2 linked regions of the Alkalihalophilus pseudofirmus genome follow. The protein of the gene in region 2 binds, or shares a complex with, the protein of the main gene of each other region. Links are inferred from orthologs where the notes say so. Each region holds a gene or a part of one and is shown on either strand. Other genes may lie near its edges.

What was found.
Region 1: the proteins of lplA (region 2) and gcvH are in contact, whole or in part, in a crystal structure (PDB 3A7A), measured with the Escherichia coli proteins. The link is inferred for Alkalihalophilus pseudofirmus from one-to-one orthologs.

What each region holds. Positions count from the first base shown.
Region 1 is NZ_CP117835.1:3,485,988-3,501,133, forward strand. What follows is about bases 6,737-9,714. They hold gcvH (glycine cleavage system protein GcvH), read right to left. Parts: upstream 8,432-9,714; coding sequence 8,042-8,431; downstream 6,737-8,041. Other genes in these bases: PQ478_RS18460 (MFS transporter), read right to left, coding at 6,737-7,575; PQ478_RS18465 (YusG family protein), read right to left, coding at 7,697-7,933; PQ478_RS18475 (arsenate reductase family protein), read right to left, coding at 8,556-8,912; PQ478_RS18480 (hypothetical protein), read right to left, coding at 8,949-9,116; PQ478_RS18485 (acyl-CoA dehydrogenase FadE), read right to left, coding at 9,637-9,714. Outside these bases: PQ478_RS18425 (cysteine desulfurase), read right to left, coding at 1-93; Fe-S cluster assembly protein SufD, read right to left, coding at 93-1,400; Fe-S cluster assembly ATPase SufC, read right to left, coding at 1,486-2,271; PQ478_RS22010 (YuzK family famiily protein), read right to left, coding at 2,522-2,671; PQ478_RS18440 (carboxymuconolactone decarboxylase family protein), read right to left, coding at 2,891-3,277; PQ478_RS18445 (MetQ/NlpA family ABC transporter substrate-binding protein), read right to left, coding at 3,387-4,241; PQ478_RS18450 (methionine ABC transporter permease), read right to left, coding at 4,255-4,923; PQ478_RS18455 (methionine ABC transporter ATP-binding protein), read right to left, coding at 4,916-5,941; more of PQ478_RS18460, read right to left, coding at 6,301-6,736; more of PQ478_RS18485, read right to left, coding at 9,715-11,421; PQ478_RS18490 (acetyl-CoA C-acetyltransferase), read right to left, coding at 11,470-12,651; PQ478_RS18495 (3-hydroxyacyl-CoA dehydrogenase/enoyl-CoA hydratase family protein), read right to left, coding at 12,678-15,059. UniProt on the Escherichia coli protein: The glycine cleavage system catalyzes the degradation of glycine. The H protein shuttles the methylamine group of glycine from the P protein to the T protein.
Region 2 is NZ_CP117835.1:1,000,447-1,015,492, forward strand. The notes cover bases 6,395-9,272. They hold lplA (lipoate--protein ligase), read right to left. Parts: upstream 8,390-9,272; coding sequence 7,400-8,389; downstream 6,395-7,399. Other genes in these bases: PQ478_RS05130 (NUDIX hydrolase), read right to left, coding at 6,395-6,551; PQ478_RS05135 (MarR family winged helix-turn-helix transcriptional regulator), read left to right, coding at 6,707-7,144; PQ478_RS05145 (DUF4397 domain-containing protein), read left to right, coding at 8,570-9,272. In the rest of the region: PQ478_RS05095 (YrzA family protein), read right to left, coding at 1-89; mtnN (5'-methylthioadenosine/S-adenosylhomocysteine nucleosidase), read left to right, coding at 254-949; PQ478_RS05105 (YrhC family protein), read left to right, coding at 1,032-1,268; PQ478_RS05110 (hypothetical protein), read right to left, coding at 1,586-2,158; PQ478_RS05115 (sodium:solute symporter family transporter), read right to left, coding at 2,251-3,900; PQ478_RS05120 (hypothetical protein), read right to left, coding at 3,901-4,176; PQ478_RS05125 (MDR family MFS transporter), read left to right, coding at 4,412-5,902; more of PQ478_RS05130, read right to left, coding at 5,928-6,394; more of PQ478_RS05145, read left to right, coding at 9,273-9,280; PQ478_RS05150 (class F sortase), read left to right, coding at 9,282-9,848; PQ478_RS05155 (GNAT family N-acetyltransferase), read left to right, coding at 9,947-10,432; PQ478_RS05160 (phosphatase PAP2 family protein), read right to left, coding at 10,436-11,080; PQ478_RS05165 (STAS domain-containing protein), read left to right, coding at 11,223-12,242; PQ478_RS05170 (nuclear transport factor 2 family protein), read left to right, coding at 12,374-12,733; PQ478_RS05175 (MFS transporter), read right to left, coding at 12,795-14,036; PQ478_RS05180 (winged helix-turn-helix domain-containing protein), read right to left, coding at 14,090-15,046. UniProt on the Escherichia coli protein: Catalyzes both the ATP-dependent activation of exogenously supplied lipoate to lipoyl-AMP and the transfer of the activated lipoyl onto the lipoyl domains of lipoate-dependent enzymes.

The sequences.
Region 1 (15,146 bases), 2.5 Mb from region 2 along the record:
AGAAGTTGCTGCACTGTCAAGGTACACGAGAGGGTGGCCGTTTACGTTTTGGTCAAGAATCGGAAATTGCTTCTTGATCTCAGCTACATTCATTACAGAACTTTCCTTTCAATTGCTTCACGCAATTGCTCTTTCACTGACTCGATCGGCAGTTGTGACACAACAGGAGCTAAGAAACCGTGAATAACGAGTCTTTCTGCTTCCTTACGCGGAATACCGCGGCTCATTAGATAGAACATTTGAAGCGGATCAATACGGCCTACAGAAGCTGCGTGACCTGCCGTTACATCATCTTCATCAATTAGAAGAATTGGGTTGGCATCTCCACGAGCTTTTTCACTTAGCATAAGAACGCGCTCAGTCTGTTCACCGTTTGATTTTGTTGCACCATGCTCAATCTTCGTAATACCGTTAAAGATTGCTGTTGCAGCATCACGCATAACACCATGCTTTAAGATATATCCTTCAGAATGCTTTCCGTGATGGAAGATCTGTGTTGTAAAGTTTTGTTTTTGGCTGCCGCGACCGATTGTTACAGTCTTAGTGTCAGCCCAAGAACCGTCGCCTACAAGATGAGTCGTGTTCTCTGATACGGTATTTCCGTCGTTCATTTGACCAAGTGCCCACTCAAGACGAGCATCGCGCTCAACGTGTCCACGACGTACTACATAGGTTGTTACATTGCTTGAAAGATTATCAACTGCACCGAACGCTACTTTTGCGCCTTGTGCTGCATAAACCTCTGCCACAATATTAGCTACCGCCTCATCTTCTGATAACGAAACATAGTTTTCAACGTATGTTACTGAACTATTCTCTTCTGCTACGACGATGACGTGGTTGTATAAACCAGCATCCTTTGCACCAAATGCATATACAGCTTGAAGCGGTACTTCTACATCTACATTACGAGGCACATAGATGAACGTACCGCCGTTTAATAATGCAGCGTGAAGAGCTGTTAGACGGTTTTCATCCATTTGAACAGCTTCACCGAAAAGATATTTCTTCACTAGATCTTCATGCTTTTCTACTGCAGTAGCAAGATCTGTGAAAATAACGCCTTTATCTGTCAGCTCTTTTGAGACCTTCGTATAAACCGTAGAACCGTCTTGCTGTGCTAGAAGGTTATCTACTTTATCTTCATCGCCAACCAGGTTACGGATTCCTTCAGCAAGTGCTGCTACATTGTCCGCTGCTTTTACTTCAGCAAGATTGTAGTTAGCTGCTGTGAAGTTCCATTTATCGATTTTTGTTTTATCAGGTTTAGGGAGCTCAAGCGTATCGAATAGCTCTGCTCCTTTTAAACGGATGTCTTTAAGCCATGCCGGCTCATTGCGTCCATCCGAGAATGCTTGAATCTGTTCTTTGTCGAACGTTACTTTTGTCTCGATTGACATACATACCCACCCTTTACTGTTGATTCGCTCATTTGCTTCTTTTCTTGCTGTGCTTATCATGCACTGCAGATAAAACTAGACTGACTTAAGCTTCTTGGTTTACGCGCTCGTCTTCAATGCCAAGTTCTTCTTTAATCCAGTCGTAACCTTCTGCCTCAAGACGTTCAGCTAATTCAGAACCACCAGATTTCACGATACGGCCTTGCATCATAACGTGTACTTTATCAGGCTTGATGTAGTCAAGAAGACGTTGGTAGTGAGTGATGATTAGACATCCAAACTCAGAACCACGCATTGCATTAACACCTTTTGATACGACTTTAAGTGCATCGATATCTAGACCTGAATCGATCTCATCAAGGATTGCAAGCTTAGGCTCAAGCATCATTAATTGAAGAATCTCGTTACGCTTCTTCTCACCGCCAGAGAATCCTTCATTTAAGTAACGCTGTGCAAACTGTTGATCCATTTCAAGAAGATCCATTTTCTCATCTAATTTACGGATGAATTTCATTAGAGAAATCTCATCACCTTCTTCGCGGCCTGCATTAATAGCAGAACGTAAGAAGTCCGCGTTTGTAATTCCGCTGATCTCAGATGGATATTGCATCGCTAGGAATAGACCTGCTTGTGCACGCTCGTCTACATCCATTTCAAGCACATCTTCACCGTTCATTGTTACAGAACCGCTTGTGATTTCATATTTCGGATGACCCATGATTGCAGAAGCTAAAGTTGATTTACCTGTACCATTTGGTCCCATGATTGCGTGGATTTCTCCACCGTTAATTTCAATACTGAAGTCTTTAAGAATTTCCTTTCCTTCAATTGAAACGTGTAAGTTCTCGATTTTTAAGAATGGTGCTGACATCTTTATGACCTCCAATTTATCTTGCTTATAACAAGCAGTGTGATTTCGATGATTAAATCGAATTATTCTCAATCTATTCTCATTACAATCTTATAACAAATCCAACATAAGTTCAAGGTAACGAGACTAGTATGTACAATTGCGTTTCACGCAACATTCTTCATTATAATATAGATTGGTTCATACACAAAGGGAGCGGCGCCAGTTATGGGCCACTCCCTTATGTCATTTTATTCTATCCTAACAGAACTTATAGATGGTGTTGATTGAATTCCCTTACCATTTCATTGCAGCGTTTGTATTCTTTATCACGAGCTCTCTCAATTTCCATTCTTTTATCGAGGCTTCGGTTGTATTCCTCATAACCTACTCCATGTGCAGAATGCATTGCCTTTTCCATATCACTCGTATACGCAGCGTCTAATGACTGGATAATGAATCAATCCCTTCTCTTTTGATACATGTATCTTAACATGAACGCTTTAATTGACCAAAGCGCAAAAAAGAGGCTGAGGTTCCTTTACAGGTTATCAGATCACCTATGCCATTGTCAGAAAACTTACCAACACGATAACTCTTATTTCCACCGTTTTTCGACTTGACCCAATATTTGAAAAATTTACTGCTGCATCTGACTGCCTTTGCCGCTAAGGTCGGTCATTGCTTCTTGGACAAGAGTGACAGCCTGGCTCATCGCTGCCCCGCCGCCGAATGCTGCTGTAACGCCCACTGCTTCTAAAATTTCATCTTCAGTACAGCCTTGGTCGAGGCATCCTTTTGTATGATAAATAATACAATACTCATCTTGTGAAAATACACTAATACCAAGTGCGATCATTTGCTTTTCTTTTTGAGAAAGCTTGCCTTTTGCAAAACATGCTTCTGTGAACGCATTATATTTCTTAGCAATATCAGGCATCTTCTCTGTGAAGTGTCCTAACCCTTCTTTATATTCAAGTAGTGCCATCTCAACTGCACTTTGGTTCTGCTGTTGCTGCTGTTCCATCATTCATCCCTCCTAAAGTTGAATCCACTTCAAAGGTAGTATTCGATTTCAGGAATTCATTTATACAAAAAAAGAACGCCATTTAGGCGCTCTTTATCTGTTTTTCATCTTATTCTTCAGTTAAAGGAATAACAGCTCCATCATACTCTTCGTTGATGAAGTTTTGGATCTCTTCAGATTGAAGAACTTCTAAAAGCTTTTGTACTTCTGGACGCTCTTCATCTTCTGCACGAACAACGATCAGGTTAGGTTGAAGTACATCTTCTTCTTCAAATGCAATTCCGTATTGCTCAATATCTACTCCGCCCTCAAGAGCGTAGTTTGTGTTGATGACAACAGCATCACCCTCGCCGCTTTCAAATGAAGGAGCAAGCATACGAGCTTCTACTTGAGTTGAACCAAATTGTAAGTTCTTCGGATTAGATGAAATATCATCGATTGTTGCTAATTGACCTTCTTCAACATCTAGCTCAATTAAGCCTGCACGCTCAAAGATCGGCAGAATACGGCCGTGGTCACTGATTGAATCACTCATAATAATTGAGGCGCCTTCAGGAAGCTCATCAAGGCTTGAATATTCTTTAGAGTACACACCGATTGGTTCTGCATGGACTGCACCAACGCTGACAAAGTCATAGTCGTTCTCATCAATTTGCATTGCTAAATAACCAGGCGTTTGGAAATAGTTCACATCGATGTCGCCATCACGTAACGCTTGGTTTGGCAAGATGTAATCTTGGAAAACTTGGACTTGAAGGTCAATGCCTTCTTCAGCAAGCAATTCCTGTGCTGCTTCAAGGATTTCTGCATGCGGTACAGCAGAAGCACCGACTGTTAATGTCGTTGTTTCACCTTCAGCACCCTCACCAGCTTCGTTATCTGTTGTTTCTTCCTCTGCACCGCCGCATGCCACTAATGATACAGACAATGCTGCAGCTGCTACTACGCTTAAAAACTTTTTCATCTCTCTTTTCCCCCTACCGTTTATCTGTTTTATTTGTAAAATAATCACCAATCCACTGGATCACAAAAACGACCAATAGAATTGCGATTGTTGCTACCAAAGTAATCTCGCTGTTATTGCGCTGGAATCCTTCTAGGTACGCGAAATGGCCCAGACCGCCTGCACCAATGACCCCTGCCATCGCTGTATAGCTGACAAGTGCAATCGCTGTAACGGTGATTCCAGAAATAAGTGCTGGCAAGGATTCAGGAATTAAAACTTTCCGAATGATTGTCCAGTTGCTCGCTCCCATTGATTGTGACGCTTCAATAACCCCTTTATCGATCTCACGCAGGGCAATCTCCACCATACGCGCATAGAACGGGGCAGCTCCAATGATTAATGCAGGAAGCGCTGCATTTGCCCCAAGCATCGAACCTGTCAGGGCCCTTGTAAATGGAATTAATAAAACAATTAATATGATAAATGGGATTGATCTAAAAATATTAACGATAAAGCTTGCCACCACGTTAACAAGATAATTCTCCCATAGATTCCCTTTGGCTGTCAGATAAAGAACTAATCCTAAAATGAGGCCAAGTACAAATGTAGCAAAGACAGAAATAGACGTCATATAGAGCGTTTCAATCGTCGCATCCCATAAGCGGTCCCATTTCACATCAGCTAAAAATTGATCATTCATACGTGATCACCTCCACTTCCACTTTCTTGCTGCGGATAAAGGCAATCGCGCGCTCGACTTCATCAGTCTCTCCATGTAAAGCAACAAATAACGTCCCGTATGACCCTTCTTGGATCTTCGTGATCTTTCCTTGCACAATATTTACTTCAATATCAAATGAGCGAATCAGCTGCGTAATTAATGGGCTTTCCGCCTCTTCACCGACGAAGGTTAACTGAACAATTTTACCTTCAGGGTGATCTGCGAGTAATTGCTTAATCGCATCTGTCGTTTCTTCAGGCTCTGTAATTTGCTTAACAAATTCCTTCGTCATCTCTTCTTTTGGCTTACGGAATACTTCTAGCACCGGTCCCTGCTCAACTACTTTACCGGCTTCCATCACAGCCACTTGATGACAAATTTTACGAATGACGTGCATTTCATGTGTGATCAGCACGATCGTTAAGCCTAACTTTTGATTAATATCAACGAGCAAGTCCAAAATCGAATCTGTCGTCTTAGGATCTAGTGCGGATGTTGCTTCATCACATAACAGCACCTTAGGATTGTTAGCAAGCGCACGTGCAATACCGACACGCTGTTTTTGTCCGCCGCTCAATTGCGATGGATAGCTGTCTCCGCGTCCTTTAAGCCCTACTAGCTCAATTAACTCATTCACCCGTTGTTCACGTTTGGCTTTTGGCACACCTGCAATTTCAAGAGGAAACGCGATATTATCTCGCACCGTACGCGACCAAAGCAAATTAAAATGCTGGAAAATCATCCCGATTTCTTGACGGGCTTTTCTTAATTCTTTTGTTGAGAGTGCTGAAAGCTTTTTGCCAGCTACAACAACCTCTCCTTCTGTTGGACGCTCAAGCATATTTAACATACGAATTAACGTACTTTTACCTGCGCCGCTATATCCAATCACACCGAATATCTCCCCCTCGCCGATATTTAAATCAACGCCATCGACGGCATGAACGGTGCCATTCTTCGTTTCAAATCGTTTACGAATCGATCGAAGTGAAATCATTAATTACTCCCTACTTTCTCTATAAATCCCAAACCACGTTATAAGCTTTACTGAAGTTATTTAGTAAAGCATGAAAGGATGAGGATCTCCTAACTCTAACGTACGACAAACTCATACACAATAAAAAAGCCCTTCTGTTTATGATGAACAGAAAGGCGTAAATTCATTATCCCTTCTCTCATCTACCAAAGCTCATGCTTTGCAGGAATTAGCACCTTCTAGGTCAACATATGACTTAGTGGTTGCTGGGTTTCATCGGGCCAGTCCCTCCACCTCTCGCGATAAGAGATATAAAGTTGTTGTCGTTCGCTTTTACATGAATGCATCATAGCACGCGGGTTTTTTAGCTGTCAACGATTTTATGCCGAAACATTTGAAGAAGATATTTCCGTTGCTTTTTTCTCCCTAAATACTAGAAAAAAGTAGACCGAACCGATGAGATAAAGGCTTGCTGTGATCGTGAATACATACGCATACCCGTAGTAGGAACCATGAATCATTACAAGGGTAGTTGAAACAGGACCCATTACCGCCCAGCCAAGCTGGAACACCATCTGGCCCACTGAGTTAGCAAGACCTTTCATCGAGTCATCTACCTTCCGCATCATCAATGCCATCTGGATTGGATTCCCTGCATTCATTAATGCCTGCCTAAATAAGAAACCTATAACAGCAACCCACAATATTTCTGTGTAGGCAGTTAATAGAAGAAACGGCAAGGAGGACAGCTGCAAAATGACCACCGCTTTTACTTCACCCACTCTTCGCACGACACTTGGACCGATCATTAGCGCAATCGCCGTCATTGCCTGGCCTAAAGAGAGAATAATACCGACAACCGAATAACTTACATCAAAGCGGTCGGTAAAATAGAGATTCAGGTAAGGGATAACGAGACCAGATCCAAAGCCAATCAATAAGTTAGCTACAGCGAAAAGTCCGATCACTTTCAGACTGGAACGATGTGTCGTAAATAACTTCCCTAGAGAGCTTGCTCCTGTTTTCTCTTTGCGGACTTTTTGTTCCTCACGAATCTTTAAAATTGGAATTAACGCTATAAAAAATAATGCTGCCCCAAACAACAAGGTGATTCGTACACTTGTTAACATGGCGAGGCCAAATACATTATGAAATAAATCAGACATCGTCCCGCCTAATGTGTTTCCGATTACGTTTGCTACCATAATAAGAGCAAAGTTAAAGCTGAACAGGTGCACCCGTTCTTTTTCAGATGAATTTTCCGCAAGGAGTGGAATAGAAGATACTTGGATAAACGCCATAAAAAGTCCTGTCATAAAAGCAGTTGCTAATAGAAGTGTTTCAGCTGTCAGCACCCCTCTTAGTAAAAGACTGACGGCTGCAAAAACGGCTCCAAACAAGATGACTTTTTTTCGGCCGATCTTATCACTCAACAAGCCAGCAGGCAAAAGTGCAATCGCACTAGCCATAGCCTGCATCGCAATGACTCTGCCGTTGACTTGATCAACATAGCCTAACTCACGTATATAATAATTATAAATGACCATAAAAATCCCCATCCCAATATTAGCTAGGACAGAGGCTAAAAGAAACAAACGCACATTTCGATTATATGATTTAAGCTGCCTTGACCAGTCTCCCATAAGACGCGCCATATCGACCATCACCTTTTCATTATTTCGATCCCCTAAATATAATAGTCGATTTCACCCAAAATAAAAAGCCTTTCGTCAAAGTTTTCAGACGAAAAGCTTACATCATCTAACACCAGTTCTTCTAACACCAGCCCTCTTCACAGCTGTCTACATAGGAAGTCACTTGGTTAGGGTCGGTCTGTTCATATCTATATACTTTATCCTCTTCAAATATATATCCAGCACTCATAATATGCTGCAAGCCCGCTTCTGTTTCCGTTACTTGTCCGATGCGAGCATCATCCACATACAGGTTCATATGGCCGTTTTCATACTTTCCTTTTACCTTGCTTGTCACATCCACTTTTACTAAATCCATACCGCTTCCCCTCCAAATGTATGGTGTAGCTATAGTGTATGCCGCACGGTGTGTTCTACTCGAGGAAAAAGAAAGAGAAGGAGGCAGGTTCCTCCTTCTCTAAAATGATTAATCTTCGCTGATCATTTCTGCATACTCAGAATCGTTCATCAGCTTGTCCACTTCATTTGAATCCTTAAGCTCAACAACGATCATCCATGCTTTTTCATACGGTGATTCGTTTACAAATTCAGGGGAATCATCAAGCTCTTCGTTGATTTCAACGACTTTCCCGCTAATTGGTGCATATAGTTCAGAAACAGTCTTAACTGATTCTACACTACCGAAAGGCTCGTTTGCTTCGATGTCGTCTCCAACTTCAGGAAGCTCAACGAAAACGATATCTCCTAGTTCTGATTGAGCGAAGTCTGTAATTCCGATACGTACTTTATCGTCTTCAACTTTCACCCACTCATGCTCTTCTGAATACTTTAATTCCTTTGGTACATTTGCACTCATGTGATAATCCCTCCATCAATTTGGTACATACTCACTCTATTATACCTTTTTTGCCATATAAACTAAATGCTTAGTCGAAAGATTTTGTCTTAATGTGTCATGATCAACGTGATTTTGTATAGGATTATTTCCATGTTTGCTCAAATTGCTCTTCTTTAAAGCCTACCGTGACAAGATTGCCGTCCGTTGTAATCGGGCGCTTAATCAGCATGCCATCAGAAGCAAGCAGCTCAAGTTTCTCCTCATCACTCATATCTGCCAGCTTATCTTTTAAGCCAAGCTCACGATATTTTTGACCGCTTGTGTTAAAAAATTTCTTGAGCTCTAGGCCGCTTTTTTTATAAAAGGATTCAAGCTCTTCTTTAGAAGGAGGTGATTCAACAATATGTACTTCGTTTAATTCAACTCCATTTTCTTCGAGCCACTTCTTCGCTTTACGGCATGTCCCGCATTTCGGATAATGATAAAACGTTACTAACATAAAAAAACTCCTCTCCTGCTTGGATACTTTACGTCATTATTGCTTATTTTTTCTATTTCTACAACTGTTACGCTCATGATCATCTATATCACTTTCCCACATTTGCTGAATGGCTGCTTGAGTTGTATCTTCTGTTAGATCCGTCGCAAACTCCTCTACTCCAGTTAATGGTCCTGTATACTCAATCTTCGGCTGCTTTTTCATCGTAATCCCTTCCCTTGTTGTTAAATTTGATTATAGGATGCTACGAATGAGCCGAAACGATTCTGGAAGTTTAGAGGGGGCTGATAGTACCGCATGGGGGCAAGTACTGAAAGCTCACGGCGGCAATTGCGTCGGTGCGGCGTTGATTTGCGCTGGTCTGAGCGTTTATAGCGCTGCTCAGAGTGATATATGCGTCGGTGCAGCGGTGTATTGCGTCAGTTGCTCTTTATTGCGCCGGTTCAGGTACTGATTGCGTCATTCTGAAGAACAATTGTATCTACCTTCGTCATAATTGCGCCGGTCTGCATCGATCCGCCGGTCTGCATCGTGTCTCCATCTGCCTGGGCCTCCGCTCTTTCCACTCTGGTCCGAGCACTTCCCGCACTAACGACAAAAAAGCCCGCTTCCAGGGCTTTTTTGTACTAGAGAGGAGAATGCTTCATAAGAAAGGAGTTATATAATTTTTGGGGCGGTTAAGCCCCAAAATTGGTTAACGTAATTGGACTAACAGTCGTAACTATTAAACAACGTAGCGTTCTTCTTTAAGAACTTCCGCTGCAATTTCACGCTTAATGCTTACTACATTAATTGGCGTGTGGCGCGTTAATTTGCGCAGGATGGAAAGCATCGTACGAAGAGTATCTCCGCTTTCCATAGTTACTAATGATTCTTTCGCATGAGCTTCAATGCGGTTGAATGCTTCTTGGCAATACACTTGTGTCATGCGAAGCTTTTGAGCTGCTTTTTCTTCGCCAGACTTATTCATTTGCTTTTCTGTACGTAAGATCACAGACTCCATAGAGAAGACTTCGCTTACGATATCAGCCACATTTGAAAGAAGCTCTTGCTCGTGCTGAAGCTTTTGTTGATACTTCTGAGCTCCGGTACCAGCTACCATTAAGAAGATTTTCTTAGCCATGCCAAGCAAGTATTTCTCTTGTTCAAGAGGCGAGTCACCGATTTCTTGCGGCATCATCATCATTAACTCTTCTTGAAGCGCTGTTGCTTTTTGAAGAAGAGGAAGCTCGCCTTTCATAGCTTTACGCATGATCGTACCTGGTACAAGAAGACGGTTAATTTCATTTGTACCTTCAAAGATACGGTTAATACGAGAATCACGATAAATGCGCTCTACTTCGTATTCAGCCATGAAGCCGTAACCGCCGTGGATTTGAACAGCCTCATCGGCTACATAATCAAGCGTTTCAGAACCTGATACTTTATTTAAAGAACACTCAATCGCATATTCAGCAATTGCATTAGCAACGGCACGGCCGTCTTTTTGCTCTTCATCAGATAGTCCGCCAAGACGTTCTTCAAATAATCCGCCCGTACGATAGATGGAGCTTTCAGCAGCATATGTTGCTGTTGCCATGTTTGCTAGCTTTTCTTGGATTAAAGTGAATTTCCCAATTGGTGTTTTAAATTGCTTACGCTCGTTTGCATATTTAGCTGCAAGCTCTAACGCACGCTTTGAGCTTCCTACACAGCCTACTCCAAGCTTGTAACGACCAACGTTTAGGATATTGAAGGCAATGACATGGCCCTTGCCGATCTCACCAAGTACGTTTTCTTTTGGAACTAGTGCATCTTCTAGGATGAGTGTTCTAGTAGAAGATCCTTTGATCCCCATTTTCTTTTCTTCTGGACCAGTTGAAACGCCTTCGTAGTCTTTTTCTACGATAAATGCTGTGAACTGCTCACCGTCGATTTTTGCATAAACAACGAAGACATCAGCAAAGGCAGAGTTTGTAATCCATTGTTTTTCCCCATTTAATACATAGTGCGTTCCTGCTTCGTTTAGAACAGCAGTTGTTTTCGCACCTAGAGCATCAGAACCTGAGCTTGGCTCTGTTAGTGCATAAGCAGCAATGGTTTCACCGCTTGCCAGGCCAGGAAGGTACTTTGATTTTTGCTCGTGATTTCCAAAAAATACGATTGGAAGTGACCCGATTCCAACGTGTGCGCCGTGGCTTAATCCAAATGCACCGCCGCGAACAAATTTCTCAGAGATTAGAGATGAACTGATCTTATCAAGTCCTAAACCGCCGTATTCTTCAGGTACATCAGCACCAAGAAGTCCGATCTCACCAGCTTGCTTTAAAAGCCTTACTGTGTGCTCAAATTCGTGGTTTTCGATCTTTTCAAGATGAGGTACGACTTCTTTCACCGCAAACTCTTCCGTTGTACGGCCGATCATAATCTGCTCATCTGTAAAGTCCTCTGGAGTAAAGACCTTATCTGCCTCAATATCCTCTACTAAGAAGCTCCCGCCTTTTACGACACGTTCTGCTGTGTTACTCATCATAATTCCTCCCTTAATATATGTGATCTAATAATTGTCACCTATTAATTAACCAATTAATTCAAACACACCAGCAGCACCCATACCGCCGCCAATACACATCGTTACAACACCAAACTGCTCGCCGCGGCGCTTCATTTCATGCATCAATGACAGCATCAGCTTTGTACCAGAGCATCCAAGCGGATGGCCAAGAGCAATGGCTCCTCCGTTGACATTCACCTTATTTGTATCAAGCTCTAAATGACGAATAACTTGAAGTGATTGAGATGCGAATGCTTCATTTAATTCAAATAATCCAATATCAGAAATGTCTAAACCTGCTAGTTTAAGAGCTTTAGGAATCGCTTCTACCGGGCCAATCCCCATAATTTCAGGAGCAACACCTGCAACAGCAAAACTTCTAAACTTAAGCAGCGGCTGTAAACCGCTTGCTTCTGCTTCTTCACGGTCCATAAGAAGAACCGACGCTGCGCCATCACTCATTTGTGACGAGTTCCCAGCTGTTACAGACCCTTTTGGATGGAAAGCCGGACGAAGTTTCGCAAGGCCTTCAAGCGTTGTATCAAGACGAACACCTTCATCTGTATCAAATACAACCTTTTTCTCTTTTAATTTATTGTCAGGTCCAACTGCACGAAGCGTAACATCGACTGGTACAATTTCATCAGCAAAGCGATTCGCTTCAATCGCAGCCGCTGCTCGCTTATGACTCTCTACAGCGAAAGCATCCTGATCTTCGCGGCTGATGCCAAAACGATTCGCTACTTCTTCTGCGGTATATCCCATGCCCATGTAATACTCAGGCTGTTCTTCAACAAGCGTAGGGTTAGGAGCAATGACATGCCCGCCCATTGGGATCATACTCATTGATTCTGCACCGCCTGCAATGATCGCTTTTGAGTGGCCCAGCATAATGCGCTCAGCCCCGTAAGCAATACTTTGCAAACCTGATGAACAGTAACGGTTTATCGTAATAGCTGGTACTGTGTTAGGAAGTCCCGCAAGAGCAGAGATGCTTCTTGCGACGTTCATTCCTTGCTCAGCTTCTGGCATTGAGCAGCCAATAATCACATCATCTATTTGTGCTGGATCAAATCCTTCTGCACGTCTTAATGTTTCTTTTATCGTAAGAGCACCAAGATCATCTGGTCTCACATTTGCTAAAGTTCCACGCTTTGCTTTTCCGACTGGCGTACGAGCGCCAGCAACGATTACTGCTTCTCTCATTATCGTATCCCTCCTACCTGTTTGAATTAGTTACGTAACGGCTTTCCTTTTGTCAGCATGTATTGCATACGTTGTTGTGATTTCGGCTCACCAACAAGACTCAAGAACGCCTCACGCTCTAAATCAAGCAAGTATTGCTCATCCACAAGTGTTCCTTTAGGGACGCGGCCGCCCGCTAAGACGAATGCAAGCTTCTCGGCAATCTTTAAGTCGTGATCAGAAATCATGCCGCCAAACTTCATTGTTTTTGCTCCAAGCAACAGTGTCGCATAGCCTGTTTCACCAACTACAGGAATCTTCTTACGCTCTGGCGGACGATAGCCAGACTCTTCTAAGTGAATGACTTGCTGTTTCGCACGGTGAATGACGTGTTCCCCATTCATTACAACCCCGTCGCGTTCACTTAAGAAGCCATTTTCACGCGCTTCATGAGCCGATGTTGCCACTTTTGCCATCGCAATCGTTTCAAATGTTTTATTTGCGATTGCTTGAAGGTCAATTTGTGCTCCTTGCGGCAGGCTTTCAAGGTTGCGAAGGTACAATTCTTTGTTTCCTCCGCCGCCAGGAATGAGGCCGACGCCGACTTCAACAAGTCCCATATACGTTTCATGAGCTGCTTGAATGCTTGCAGAAGGCAGGCAGATCTCTGCTCCGCCGCCAAGCGTCATTCCAAACGGTCCTGTGACAACAGGCTTTGCTGAATAACGTACATTGGCCATCGCTTGCTGGAACTGACGGATAACTAAATCAATCTCAAAGAAATTATCATCTTGTGCTTCCATTAAGATCATCATTAAGTTCGCACCGACACAGAAGTTCTTTCCTTGGTTGCTGATCACAAGCCCTTTAAAGTTCTTTTCTACTTCTTCAATAGACTTATTAACCATTTGAATCACATCAAGGCCGATGGAATTGTTCGGTGAGTGGAATTCAAGCAATGCTACATCATCACCGATATCAATAAGTGATGCACCGCTGTTTTTCATTACCACATTGTCTGGCTTTAATGATTTCAGATGGATGTTTTTAGGGTTTGATTCCACCCCCTTATATTCACCCTGGTGGAAGTAGCTTGATCCTTTATAGAATGTTTCGTTTCCTGTCTCAAGCATTTCCTTTACCCAGCCAGGAACCGTTTCGCCTTCTGCTTCCATACGTTCAACAGACTTGGCCACACCGATCGCATCCCACATTTCAAATGGACCAAGCTCCCAGCCGAAGCCCCAGCGCATTGCTTCATCAACAGCTTTAATGTCATTTGCAATCTCATATGCTTTTTCAGCAGAGTATAATAAGGTTGGCTTCACTAAGTTCCAGATCAACTGTCCTGCACGATCATCTGCATAAGCAAGCACTTTTAATTTATCACCAGGCTTTTTCGCTTGTTTTGCTTGTTCTACAGAGGCTGCACGAAGCTTTTTACGCTCTTGGTATTCAAGCGTTACTGGATTAAGTTCTAAAATTTCTTTCCCCTTCTCCGTACGCTTTTGTACAAAGAAGCCTTGGCCACTCTTGCTTCCGAGCATGCCTTTTTCAGCCATTTCCTTCATAAATGCAGGCGGGTCAAATACGTCTTTTTCCGCACCCTCCACTTCGTCATACACATTTTTAGCAACGTGTAAGAATGTATCTAGTCCAACGACATCTAATGTACGGAACGTCGCACTCTTCGGACGGCCGATTAAAGGTCCTGTTACAGAGTCAATCTCTCCAACAGAGTACTCCCCTTTAAGCATTTCATTAGCTGTTACTAAAAGTCCGTAAGTTCCGATACGGTTTGCGATAAAGTTAGGTGTATCTTTACACTCAACCACGCCTTTACCAAGTGTATCTTCAGCAAACGCTTTCACAAATGACAGTACGTCTGGATTTGTTTTCTCTGTTGGAATCACTTCTAATAGCTTTAAGTAGCGCGGCGGGTTAAAGAAGTGCGTTCCAAGGAAATGTGCTTGGAAATCTTCTGAACGGCCTTCTGCCATTGCTTCAATGGAGATTCCGGATGTATTAGAAGTGACGATTGTACCAGGTGTACGAACCGCATCCACTTTTTCAAATAACTGACGTTTAATATCTAAGTTTTCAACGACTACTTCAATAATCCAATCAACTTCGCTAAGACGCGCTAGGTCATCTTCTAAGTTCCCTGGCTCAATGTATGTAGCAAGTGATTTAGTTGCAAGCGGAGCTGGTTTTTGTTTAGCCAGACGCTTAATTGACTCTGTACTGATACGATTACGAACGGCTTTGCTCTCAAGCGTTAAGCCCTTTGCTTCCTCTTGTGGTGTTAACTCTCTTGGAACAATGTCTAATAATAATGATGGGATTCCGATATTTGCAAGGTGAGCAGCAATTCCAGAGCCCATAACTCCCGATCCAATGACAGCTGCTTTTTTAATTTGTCTACCCATTGTTCTCCCCCTTAATCGTTAGTTCTGATTGATCCATTAGGATAAATGATTTGTCCAAGCCTTACCTTATATATGATTGCTGTTGAT
Region 2 (15,046 bases):
TTCTCATTAATACGCTGTTCAAGTTCTTTGAAGCTGGTTGCTTCAAAGCATTCAACTTTATCTTCAATTCGTTCTAATTGGATACTCAATGTCACCACTCCTAGTAAGGTGTTATCTTTTTCGGTTTTATCTGTTTGAAATAACTTATCTGTTTTAAATCATAGCAAATTCGTTTTCAAAAGAAAATAAGTGAATTCATGAGTTCTGCTGTGTATACTAGGAAGAGATTGTTTGAGTGAAAGGAATGAAGGAAATGAGAATTGGAATTATCGGTGCAATGGATGAAGAGGTTGAATTACTAAAAAGCAAACTCGGAAATAGAGAAGATAAAACGATTGCTGGATGTGAATTTCACCACGGTACTTTACAAGGAGTCGATGTGGTACTGCTTAAATCGGGTATTGGGAAAGTAAATGCTGCAGTCGGCACAACACTTTTAATTGAATTATACAAACCAGATCGTATTATTAATACAGGTTCAGCTGGCGGTTTTAAAGAAGGCTTAAACGTAGGGGATGTCGTTATTTCAACGGAAGTGCGTTACAACGATGTAGATGCAACGGTATTTGGTTATGAATTTGGTCAAGTACCGCAAATGCCTGCCTTCTATGACCCGAATGACGAGTTAATTTTTATTGCTGATAAGGCAGCTGCAAAAGTAGGAGTAAACACTGTAAAAGGATTGATTGTCTCTGGGGATTCCTTTATGAGTGATCATGCACGTGTACTTGAATTAAAAGAGATTTTCCCTGCTGCTCAATGTGCGGAAATGGAAGCTGGCGCCATTGCGCAAGTGTGTCACCAATTTAAGGTGCCGTTTGTTATTATCCGTTCATTATCTGACATTGCTGGCAGTGATGCAAAAGTATCTTATGAGAAGTTTTTAGAAACAGCATCTGTTAATTCAGCAAATCAAGTCATCTTAATGGTTGAAGCATTAGCGGAATAAGTTACCTATAGTGGCGGATATTGCATCATCATATCCTCTCTAAACATGCTATCATAAGTGATAGAGTAGGAGGGGACGTATTATGACAGAGAAGAAGATGCGAGAGTTAAAAGATAAAGTAGCTGATTATAAGCGCTTTGGTTTTATCCTGCTGTCGTTAAGTGCCTTTTTGTTTATTGGATTAATTATTCCGGCTGATGGACAAGCTGTCTCGCTGCCTAGCGGATTTATTGTAGGAGTCTTTCTTACAATGGGGTTAGCAGTGGTTTGTCACCGTTTAGCGATGAATGCACAAAAACAAATGTATGAAGATGAATAATATCATGCGCTTCGGCAGACGAGGCGCATTTTTTGTTTTGCTTAATGAAGAGAGGTGGACTGAGCAGTCGGTCCACGCAATAACAATTGATAGTAACCCAATCAGCAAATATATAGGTGCAATTAGTACTTGAAGTAACGCAATTAAACTCAACTGGCGCAATAAAGTTCAAAGTGAATATAATAATTCCTCAGACAGACGCATTAATACTAAACAGGGACACAATTCCTTTCTCGATCGACGCAATCCCACACTGCGATGCTCTCATTTACACCAAAAACCGCCAAGCAGAGCATGAGCTGCTTGGCGGTTTGCTTTTAAGATGCAGGTGGAATAACTAAATAATAGATACAAGCAAAAAAGATAAAAATTGCTAGTACAGATCCATATGATCGGAATCCTCTAAAGCTTTGAGTTGCTTCCATCGCGCGAACTCCCAACACATACATCCAAGCAATTCCTGCTGCAAGCAACGCGAGATGAATAGCAGAGATCGGGTAACCAGCTTGCATGCCGATCAGCGTAGGCATCGCTAGAAAGCTCGGTACTAAGATAATAATAGAAAGACGGTATTGAACACGAAGCAATCCAGCTCCGCCAAAGCCGCGAGCCCCTGCCCAAAGGAGTAGAGTAAAAGCAAATCGAGTTAAAATAATGGTTATAATTCCAAAGATAATAAAGATTACAGGAACAACAAAGTCACGAAGCAGGGGTGATTCAAAACTGCTGACATAGGCGTTGTTTGCTTGAACAGAAAACAGCCCATACGCTGCACCTAGCAGAACAACAAGCAGCATTCCGATGCGGTTCGTTTTAGGTGATTCAGCAAGCGTGCGAAAGGCTTCTCGATCTAGTAAAATCGCTTTAATAAGTAGAGTAAATCGATTCATATGGATAACTCCTATCTCTTTAGCTATGTATATATAAGCAGCAGTGTACACTATGTACACTGCTACTATTCACTTGAAATGTCAAGTGATTCTTATAGATTCCAAGGCATGATGGCCCAAACTGCTACTCCGATACAGATGATGCTGATAATGGCAGCACCAAAACGGCTGTTGTAGCGTGCTGGGTTAACGTCTGTCCAGCCATGGATGCGCTCTACCAGCTTATGATCTTCAGCTGTAGAAAGTTTTGATTGCAGTGAAGGCATGCGGTTTGTAATGTATGAAACAACAATAAGAATCAAGAAGCTTAATGGTACGGCCAGCATAGCACCAGAAATCCCCATACCATCTGTTAATCCATGACCACTGATTACAATAGATGGGAAGACGAAAGGTGAAACAACAACGTATAGACCACCTGCTACTACTGATGCAGCTATGGCGCCAAAGCGGTTTGCTTCCTTCCACCATACACCCATCAAAATTAACGGAGCATTTGTTACACCGGCTAAACCGAAAGCCCATAAAATACTTACTACTAGAAAGTCAGGAGGATTAATAGCAAGCAGGACACTTGCAACCCCGCCCCCAGCAATCGAGAAGTAACCAAGCTTTACTTTCATACTGTTTGTTAAATTTGGCTTTAGCGTCGTTACGATATCTTGTGAAATAAGAGCACCAATTGCAAGGAGGTTTCCACTTAAAGTTGATAGACCGGCGCTGATTGCACCAGCAATAACTAGAGCAGTTACCCACTCTGGGTTGTACACTAAGTTTAAGATAATGGTTAATTTATCTGCATCAGCTTGAGAGATTGCAACACCTTCTGTTTGTGTAAAGAATACACCTGCAAATCCCATTGCATAAGTTGCAGAGAAAACAAGACCTAGTACAAGCGCAAACCATACCATCGCTTGACGAGCACTTTTAAGACTTGATGCCGTATAAATACGCATTGCTAAGTGAGGAAGCCCAAGAGCTCCAATTGTAAATGCCGGAATCAAAGCAAAGTACCATTTAGAAGAATACTGATAATCAAAGAATGTAGGCATAGCCTCAAGCATAGCAGGTACCATATCCGCATATAGAAGCGGAGGGAAATACCAGCCAGTTCCGCCCATTACTTTCATGATCGCTCCAAGAGGAACGATAAACATTAACGCAATGATGACCATTTGGATCGCTGCGTTATTTGTCGCACCAGACATACCGCCAATTGTTACATACCCAACAATTAATAGACCGCCGATAATAAGGCCTGTCATATACGGGATACCAAGCAGCGTTTCAAATGTTACGGCGATACCGATCATTTGACCAAGTGCATACATGATAGATACTAAAATCATAAATAGAGCCGCAATAATAGATGCACTAACCCCGTAACGCTCCCGTACGAAGTGAGTTGGTGAGAATGCGCCCATACGACGTAGACTCGTACCATAGATAATTGTAATTAAAGGAATAGCTAAAATCATTTGAATCCACAGTAAGATAAATGGGGCTTGCAAATTTAAGATAAGACCAGTAACACCAAGGAATGTAGCAAGACTCATGTAGGTCGAAGCCATCGCTAGTCCATTTGTAATTGGACCAACACCGCCGCCAGCGGCATATAAATCTTCTACAGATTTACTCGCACGGTTTGAAACCCAGCCTACGATGTAGAATAAAGCGAATGTAGCGACTACAAAAATAATACCAATAACGGGATTCGATAATTGCCATAGTTGATCTTCCATTTAGCTAGCTCCCTTCTCAGATGATTGAGCAGATTGATTTTGAGCATTTTCATCTTCAATTGCTTGGTCAATGTGATTTCCCATTTTACCAGCGATGATCGTTAGAATGAGTACGCCAAACCAACCGACCAGTATGGGAACGATGTACATAATCGGAAACCCAAATAACATTCCATCAACAGGGAAAAGAGAGAAGATTAAACCCATATGACCAGACACTAGAAAAAGGGCTGACATGATAATCGTAAACCAAACTTCTTTTTTGTAAGCACTCATACTGACACCTCTTTTCGTATAATTGATAACGCTTTCAATCGAAATAAGACTGAACGCTCGCTCAGTTAAATTGACAGCTGAGCATTTGTTCAAATTATATGTACGTCACCCCCTGGCCACTAATTAAATATTCACTTCCTTGTCAATCTATACTAAAATTACATCATGTTTGACTGAATGTAAAGACAAAATATTGAGAAAATTAAAACAGGATAAATAAAAGGGGTAAATTTATGTGAGTAAGCGTAAAACAAAGCGTCCAATTGTGTTAACAGCAGTTATTTTGGCCATGTTTATGGCGGCTGTGGAAGCGACAATTGTTGCTACAGCGATGCCTCAAATTGTTGCTGATCTAGGAGGTTTTTCATTATTCAGCTGGGTCTTTTCATCCTACCTATTAATGCAGGTAGTAATGATCCCTGTATATGGAAAACTTTCTGATATGTATGGACGGAAAATTATTTTTGCTATTGGGATATCTATATTTTTAATCGGATCGATCCTATGCGGCTTTTCTGCAACGATGGAAATGTTAATTATCAGCAGGTTTATTCAAGGGCTGGGCGCAGGGGCTGTGCAGCCAATAGCTACAACGATTGTGGGCGATATGTACACGAAAGAAGAACGTGCGAATATCCAAGGGTACTTAGCGAGTGTATGGGGGATATCTGCGATTATGGGTCCTGTACTCGGTGCTGTATTTATTGAATATCTACATTGGGCTTGGATTTTTTGGGTCAACATCCCTTTTGGAATCATTGCATTAATTGGGGTAACTCTTTTCTTACATGAGGATATTAAGTCCGCTGAATCGATGAAAAAGAATAGGCAATCCATTGATTATAAGGGAGCACTTCTTTTACTTTTGGCCATTACACCTTTTATGCTCGTCTTAATACAAGGAAATGTGTGGGGATTCACTTCACCTCTGGTAATGAGCTTACTTGCTTGCTCATTTATTTGTCTTGTCTTGTTCATCAAAGTGGAACGCAGAGAGGCTAATCCAATGATGACGTTGTCTTTATGGGAGAATCAGCACATTCGCAACGCAAATATTGCCTCTTTTTCTGCAGGAGCGATCTTGCTGGCTGTTTCAACCTTTTTACCTACCTATGTGCAAGGTGTCATGAATCAGCCTCCAATTATTGCTGGACTTGCGTTGACAGCGATATCGATTGGGTGGCCGATCTCATCTACTATTGCTGGAAAAATGATGCTCAAAAAAGGCTTCCGTACGACAGCTTTGATTGGTGGATGTGCATTAGTAACAGGCGGGTTATTCTATATGCTGCTGCCTGTTATTAACCATCCGCTATGGGCTGGAGCAGGTTCCTTTGTTATTGGAGTTGGAATGGGTTTTTCTACAACGACTTTTATAGTGTCGATTCAATCATCAGTTGACTGGAATGTCCGAGGAGAAGCGACATCTATGAATATGTTTATGAGGCTTCTTGGAGGAGCTGTAGGAGTTGCTTTTTTAGGAGGTCTTTTGAATAGACGTCTTGAAAACGAGCTTAAAAACAGTCAAGAGTATCTATCATTTGAGCCGACCATTGATGCTGTCAATCACTTGCTCGAGGCAGGTCAGAGGGAAGAATTACGTTCAGTAGAGCTAGAGGCACTGCAGATAGGCTTAACAAACAGTCTAGGGATTGTTTTTACGACCATTTTTATATTAGCTGTGACTAGTTTCTTCTTTATATTACGGTTGCCGAAAGATTCATAAACAAGTAGGAAGCCAACATGATCTGTCATGTTGGCTTTGTTAAGGTTAAGAAGTGATTAAGGACTCTGGCGGTTAGTCCCCAAATTACGTACGCATCATAAAAATAAAATAGTTCCTGGACCGATTGGGTACGGCCGTTATAAGTTCTCTTGTTTGGAATGAGGTGAAAGGGGAAATTATCTGCAGGTTCAAACGTGATCCCCATTTCATACATTTTTGGCTTTGTCTCATACAAGTAACTAAGCGGTGCTGTAAATGTAGAAGCCACCTCATCCTTGTTAGGGTTCAATTGAGTTATATCGTTAATTTTACCTACAAAGGGGTAGATGACTCCTCGGAAAGGGGTAACTAAATAATCTAGTGGAGCAATTAATTCCACCTGATTTTCTGGAATTCCTAATTCCTCGCTTAGCTCTCTAATCGCAGCAGCTTCAGCGCTGTTATCACTTTGATCAATTCGGCCGCCAGGAAAGCAAATCTCACCAGGTTGACTCCTTAAATGCTCGGATCGAACTTCAAATAATACAGAAAGTTCTCCATCTACTTCAACAAGAGGCAGAAGAATAGCGGAATGTTTAGCAGTCTGTTGTCCAAGTACACCTGGTTGGCGGTCTTTAATCGTTGAAATAATAGTTGAGATATCCGGCAAAGAGATCCTTCCTTTCACACACATAATTATGGTTATCCTATACGCTTTTTTAACTATAGTATAGCATATGAGCATCTACGATTGATTGTTGCAAAGAAGAGGGGGGTCTTGTACACTTAGTACATATCTTAAAATTAAGATAAAGGGGATTAACTATGACTAAAGCAAATGATGATCTTTCGTTGAAGTTATTTGTGGTCTTATCTCGAGCTCATAGTGCTGTGATGACAGAGGTTGAAAAGGATATTCGAAGTTACGGTTTGAATCCAACTGAGTTTGCCGTAATAGAATTGCTTTACCATAAAGGCGATCAGCCGCTTCAAAAGATTGGTGAAAAGATACTTATTTCAAGTGGAAGTATCACTTATGTAGTAGATAAACTCGAAAAAAAACAACTGTTACTAAGGCGTCCATGTCCGAAAGATCGCCGTATTACGTATGCGACATTAACAGATGAAGGGAAGCAATGGATGGATGAACGTTTTCATGTGCATAAGGAACGAATTGCACATATCTTATCTGGTTTAAATACAGATGAAACAGAAGAAGCGATTCAATTGCTGAAAAAGTTAGGATTACATGCTTCAAGTTAAGGGGTCGATTCTCAGATATTGATGAATCAAAGAATCAATTATTTAGAGCGAAATAATGCTAAAAAATCTGTTAGATGATATGACAAGAACTCTGTATTTTAATGAAATGTGAGGTAAGATGAATTCAGGAAAGGTCATTGACCTAGCTTCCAACATGTTCTCTCTACTCTCCCCATTGTTAGCGGTTCACTTGATGTGAACCGCCCTTTTTTTGATTAAATTAAATCAGACTTCATTTCCTAGGGAATATGAATCTTAGTAAATAAAAGCAATAAATTCTTCTTTATCAAGGCTGCCAAAGTAAGGTTTAATATCTACACCGTTTAATGCTTCACGCAATGCATCCCCGTCATACTTGACGCCTATTAGTTTAGATTCAAGCTCGCTTACATCGCCCACACCAAAGAAATCTCCGTATATTTTGCATGCTTCAATTCGACCTTTACGCACATTCAAGCGAACATCTATTGAGCCAATCGGAAACCGCTTCGTTCGTTTTAAGTCGAAGGCCGGAGATTTCCCGTAATTCCAGTCCCAATTTTTATACCTAGATTCTGAAATGCGATTAATTTCTTCCCAATCTGTTTCTGTTAAATGATACTCAGGGATTTCGTCGTCAGCTTCAAAGATATACTGTAATAATACTTTTTTGAACTGATCAACTGTTAATGGCTGATCTAGAAATTCATTAATGTTTGCTACCCTGCTGCGTATTGATTTAATCCCTTTTGAACGGATCTTTTCATCTTTTACATTAAGCGCTGAAACGACATGTTCAATTTCTGAGTGAAGCATTAATGTACCGTGGCTGAACATTCTTCCTTTAGTAGAAAATTGAGCATTTCCAGATATTTTACGCTCACCCACATGTATATCGTTGCGGCCGCTAAGTTCTGCCTCCACTCCAAGCTTCTTTAAAGCAGAAACAACAGGCTCTGTGAACTTTTTAAAATTGTGAAAAGATTCACCGTCATCTTTAGTGATAAAGCTGAAGTTTAGATTTCCTAAATCATGATAAACAGCCCCTCCGCCAGAAAGTCTGCGAACCACATGGATGTCCTTTTCCTTTACGTAGTCAAGATTGATTTCTTCTATCGTATTTTGGTTTTTACCAATGATGATTGAAGGCTCATTTACATAAAACAAAAGATAGGAGTGTTCTGGATCTAAATTCTTTAAAGCATATTCTTCAATCGCTAAATTGATTCTCGGGTTAGTAATATTGTTATTATCTATAAATTTCATCATTTTGCATTACGTCCTTTCTTGATATGTTCCATCTTCAGTATAGTGATTGTTTTAGTAGCCGTCTAATGGGAGTGTTCCTTACCACTTTTTTCATACGTTTAGACTCTTCTTTTATGAATAGTAAGGATTGTCGATTGGAAAGATATGCATGCACCTATAAAAAAGGAGATGAGTTAGATGAAAAAATTACTTAGTTTAGTATTGCTTTTTATGCTATTCCTAACCTTAACAGGAACCGGTTTTGCTGAGGAAATGGCAATGGTTCGAGTACTCCATGCAACACCTGATGCTCCAGGAGTAGATGTTTTTGTAAATGAGGAGCTTGTAGTAGAAAATATAGAATTTAAAGATGCTAGTGACTACTTGCAGCTGCCTGCTGGTTCTCATAAAGTAGAGATCTATGCTGCAGGTGATACAACTTCTGCAATCATTAGCGAACAATTAGCTGTAAGCGGAGGAGAAGCATATACTGTGTCAGCAATCGGTCAGTTAGAGTCTATTCGCTTAACAACGATGCTAGATGAGCAAGAAGTATCAGAAGGCAATACGAAGATCCGTGTGGCTCATTTTTCACCTGATGCTCCAGCTGTTGATATCGCAACAGATACAGGAGATATTTTATTCCCAAATGCAGCTTTTTCCGCAGTGACAGACTATTTAGAGCTGCCGGCAGGAGAATATAACCTTGAAATTCGTGCAGCTGGGACGGCTGATGTCGTTGAAGAACTAACTAATCTTGAGTTGAAAGAAGGAATGATCTATACAGCTGTAGCAACCGGGCTTTTAAATGCTGAGCCTGAATTTGATGTGATTTTATTAACAGATGCTATGCCAACTCCAGAAGACATGCCGAAGACAGGACTAGGCGGAGCATCAGACATTCGCTAAGATGAAAATTTGGCTCACATCTTTTTCAGTTTTTATTCTTATCATGCTAGGATGTCAGCCGTCCCAATCAAATGCTGCAGAAAGTTTAACAGGATCTAAACCAGAGGTTATCAAAATTCCTGCATTGGATATTCAAGCTGAAATTGCGCCATTCGGTTTAAGGAATTATGAGCAGATTCCGCCTGATGGAGAAAAAGTATTCTGGTATGAGGACGGGGTGAATCCAGGAGGACCAGGAAATGCTGTGTTAGCAGGTCATTTCGATGATTATGTAGGTCCAGCGGTGTTTTATCACCTTCATGAGTTAAAAACAGGGGACTATATTTATATTGTCACTGAGAATGATTATATACTGACATATCGAGTGGAAGATGTAGAGACATATAAGAGAGCAGAAGCACCTGTGAAATCAATTTTTCATGGTAGTGGGAAATCAAAGCTCAACCTTGTCACATGTTCAGGTTATTATAGTAAAAAAGAAAAAACTCACTCTCATCGTACTGTTGTAACAGCTGCATTAAAAGGAAAGTCTTATCCCTACCAACCTATAACCGAGCCTCCTTTATAAAAGGCTCGGTTTATTTGGATTTAAACGTTCTCACCGGTAGTTGGATAACCATGCAAAGCGTATAATAAATGGTAAGTAACGTGATTGGAGAGGATGAAATGAACATAAGACATTTAGCAGAAGCTGATTATGATCGGGTCATTTCAGTCATTGATGAATGGTGGGGCGGCCGTATGATGAGTGATATGCTGCAACGCTTATTCTTTATTCATTTTCAAGAAACGAGCTTTGTCATTGAAGAGAAACATAAGATTATAGGGTTTTTAGTGGGATTTCCTTCCCAGACTGACCCTAATATAGGATATATCCATTTTGTAGGGATTCACCCGAAAGCGAGGAAAGAAGGTCATGCACGCATACTGTATGAGGCTTTCTTTGAAAAAATAAAAGAGCTTGGGTGCGATAACGTACTTTGCGTTACTTCACCAGTAAATAAAGGATCCATTGCTTTTCATAAACGGATGGGATTTACCATTAAACCAGGCACCAAGGTAGTAAATGGTATTTCTATTTATGAAAATTATGATGGGCCTGGTAAAGACCGAATTATTTTCACAAAATCACTCGACGAAAAAAGAACCTAAGCTCTAACTTGGAGCTTGGGTTCTTGTATATTTCCGGACAAGGCCTGGAACAACTCGTATACAAATTATAAACCATAGGATAGAAATGCTGATAGCCGCGATAATATCACTCGGATAATGGGCTTCTAAGATCATTCTGCTCAATGCGACAACAGATATGCAGAAAACAGCAATGGCATAACTCATCAAACGGATCGCACGTTTTGTGATAAAGAGGTAACTAATATATATGATAAAAGCAAATAGTAAAAAGGTTCTCATCGTATGGCCGCTTGGGAAGCTGTAGGAAGCTAGCTCAAAAGACTGCCCAAACACTTCTAAATAACGAATCTCACCAGGCCGCTCCCGCTGAAATAATAACTTTAATCCTAGGTTCAAAAAGAGTCCGCCAAAAACAATAACTCCGAGCATGAGGGCATAAAGTTTTTCTCTTTTAAAATATAAAAACCCCATTAAGACAAGGGTAAGTATAATCATTACTTCTCCAGAACCAAGTTTAGTTAGAAAAGACATAGGCTCTTGTAATGATGAAGGAATAAGCTGATTCATCCAATCAAGCAGCAGCTTATCAAATTCATTAGAATCAATAAAAAACACCATACTAAGAAAAACAGAAATCGTAAGAATATAAATTACATTTATTTTCATTGCTTCCTCCTGCTATATATATTACTCATAAATTAGAATTCTACCATTTTACACAACATGTGACTAGTGTCTATTCTCAGGTGATGTATAATAAAGTTAAAAGGTTGGAAATTTAATTTAAGAGAAGGAGGACGTTACAAAAATGGAAGCACCAAAAGTAAATGTGAGCGGCTTAGAATTTGGGTGGGATGTAGAAAAGGGCCAATTTCTCTTTGAAGGGGAAGATGCTGTACTTTTTTGGATCTCTTCTGCAATGAAAACGTTTTTTGATACGATTGAAGAGGTGTCAGGAGAAGAAGCCACAAGTGTTGTGTTAGAAACGACTGGATACAGGCAAGGGACTGTAGTTGGTGATTATTTTGAGAGGCTGCATGTTAGCGAAAAAGAGTTTGCTGAAACTCTTACGCGTACATATGCTTCTGCAGGCTGGGGAAAAGCAGTAATTGATCTATTTGATACAGATCAAAAAAGGGTCATTCTTCGTTTAAGAGATGATTGGGAATACAAAATAAATATTGCCCAAGGAAAAATCAAAGGCGGCAGATTTCTTCCAGCTCATTATGCTGGGATCTTCACTGGGTTATTTGGTACAAATATTTGGTATAGAATCCTTCAAAGCCAAGTCGAGGGCAAAGAGGAAACCGTAGTTGAGTATTTCCCCTCTGAAATAACCGTTACAGAAAATATACATAAATTGATTCGAAGCCGTGAACAACAAGAAATTATGCAGCTTGAGGCCATGGTTGAAGATAAAACACAAGAACTGAAGGCTCTTATCAGAACGTTATCTTCCCCGATGATTCCGGTGATGGATGGGGTAGTAGTCGTACCACTGCTTGGTATGTATGATAAAGAGCGTACAGATGAACTAATCGAGAAAACGCTGCACAATCTTCCTAAGCATAAAGCAACCTTCTTAATTCTCGATTTCACGGGACTCGATTCAGATATTGCCTCTGTCTCAGCTGATTTAATTGAGAAACTTGTATCAGCTACTTCATTAATAGGAGCTAAAACGATCCTAGTAGGAATTAAAGCTGAATTAAGCCTTGCGATTACAAAGGAAGATATCGACTTATCTAACTATGATTGTTTTCAGACATTAGAACATGGTATTTACTACGCGCTCGCTGAAAAAGGCCGGAAAATTATTTCAATATAAACGAAGAGAAGCATTTAATTTTCTAATTGAAAATTAAATGCTTTTTCTATAAAGAGAATTTCCTTATCCTGCAAGGGAATCATGGCCTTAATGGCGAATAAGATAAGTAATAAAATAGACGGAGGTGTGAGATGAATAGTATCCAAACATTAAAACAAACTATTCTTCTTTTAGAAGAAAAGCTGCTTCAATCGCACACAAGAACGTCGCCTGAACAATTAGAAGAACTCTTAGCTGATGATTTTTTGGAATTTGCAAGCTCCGGACAAGTATGGGTTAGAGATGACTGCTTAGGAGAAGGAGGAGTCGGTGTAGTCAGCATGAAGATTTATGATTTTGAGATCAGGGAGCTGGCACCCGAAGTGATTCTTGCTACTTATAGGGTATTTGATGAGCACAGGGTAAGTAACACAATACGAAGTTCTATATGGAAAAAAGAGAATGGTAACTGGAAAATGTCCTTTCATCAAGGAACTTATACAAAGTCATAATCAAATCCTATGTTAGGAAAAAATGCATCTCCTTATCTGATCAAGGAGATGCATTTTTTTCTTAGATCGAAGGATGTCTCGTTACTTCAACACGCTCCTGGTTCTCTCTTTTGTGAGTAAGAAGCAGGGCGCTTCCAATTAATAAGAGTAAGATTCCAGACCCTTTTAATACAGTGTAGATAGAAAACAATTCAACAAGAATTGCTCCTATCAACGGCGCCACTAGAATGCTTATATTGATAATCGCATGATAAAGGCTTGAAATACGTGCAATAGTGTCACCCGTTGTTTCTTTTTGAATAACAGTTTGGGCGACAAACATTTGCAGTCCAACGCCGATTCCTAAAATAATAGACATGAGTAAAGGCACTGACAGTGGAAAGCCGCTTGTTAAAAAGCTCGCACTAATAAACACAATCGCTAAACAGGCAAAACTTGTCATTAGTAACTTAGCGGGGTAAAGCATTTTTCTTTGTTTAGACATCAGTCCATAAATAAAAATAGATCCGATACCGACAAATGACATAATCCAGCCCATTAACTCAGGATGTTCTGGGGCGATCAATCTAAATAAAACAGGGAATTGCACATCAACCATTTGTAGAGCGAAAAAGCCTAAAAAAGAATACCCAAAACAGATTAAGAGAGTGTTTGTTTGTAGGATAATCCTCAAACCTTCCTGTAAGTCCTCCCAAAATGGCTGTTTCTCTCTTATTGGAGGATGTGAGAAATCAGTTTTTTCTTTAGCAGCACTCAGTAATATGAGACTCGAAAAAAGCAGTGAAACCCCGTTTATGAACAGACATAGAAGAGGTGAGTAGATAGCTGCAAGCGTAGCTCCAATAACCGGACCTATAATTCTTGCAGCCTGGGCGGATATCCCGTTTAAACTTACTGCACGAAGCACAAGGGCCTCTGGAACAATATGTTTGATGATGGCTTGTTCAGCAGGGAAATGAACGGTTGCGATCGTAGAACGTAGCATTAAAACAGTTAAAAAGAGCCATGTATTTGTGATAAATAATAGTGAGAAGGTAAAAAGAGCGGTCAGGATATCTGCTGCAAGCATCACTTTTACCTTATTTCGATGTTCTATAAATACTCCGGCAAAAGGACTAATAATCACTTGAGGAAGGGCGATTGCGACAGCAATAAATGCTAGCATGATTGGGCGCTCTTGCCACACATAAGCAAACAATAAGAAGATGGCGACACGGTCAAAGTAAATGCCAAACATTGAGATACTATAAGACGCGAACACTTTCATAAATAATCTATTTTTAAATAGTGGTTGTAAAGACATGGTAAGATACCTCCCTTATGGTTTCATCATAGAGGAGGTATGTCAGAGGAATATCAGAGGTGACGATGAAATATAGATTTTATTTCTTTTTTAAGTTTTTCTATTTGATGTGGTTCAAAAAATGCTGTGGAAGTGTTTGTTACAAGAAGCTGAAGCGCTTCATCTGTACATTCCTTCTCAAGGAAAAATCTCATAATGGCAATGGCTAAGCCCATATGTGAATTGAATTGAGAATGTTCTACAATTTCAATTCCTTCCTCAATCAAAGCTAGACCAGATCTCTTTTTTGTTTCAATTAATTCTTTAATGCCTGTGACAATGAGAAAGATCCCTTTTTCACGAAGGTAAGGTTTTTCTGTAAAGAAAACTTTTAACAATGCCTTTTCCTCGTCTATTTCCCTTTGATCAGACATGCATATCGCGTACATTAGTTTTGTTATTCTAAAAAATGGATAGAAGCCATCATTTGACGAAGTTATTTTTCCTTCTGTAAAAACTATTGCCTCAAGCGCTTTATCAAAATTCCGGCTAAGTAAGAGAAATAGAATTCTGCTTAATGTATCAAATTCAGGCTGCTGCAAAGGGGTGAAAAGCTGCTTTGTGTACACTTGATTAAAGTATTCACAAGCAGGCTTTGCCCCTTCTAGTAAGAGATTGACCCATAATAAAAATAAAGATTTCTCTTTAAATGAAATGGATGAATCATAGATGATTGAGCGATAATCTCCAGCCATAAACGCTAACGGCATTCGTAGGCTTGAAGGAGGCTCAATACCGAATGCTGGATTATTTAATAATGACTTGATAGCCTGACCGTTACCGTACAAATGGTAGGTATATAATAAAGATTCGCTTATCTCTTCAAATTGAGGATCTTCTATTTTTAGCGTTTTTTCATTAGAGGAGCCCTTAATTAAACAATATCCTTGTCCTCTGAAGGTATTTATCTTAATCCCGGATTTAAGAGTGCCAAGCTTTTTTCTTACCCTGTAAATATGATCATCCACCGT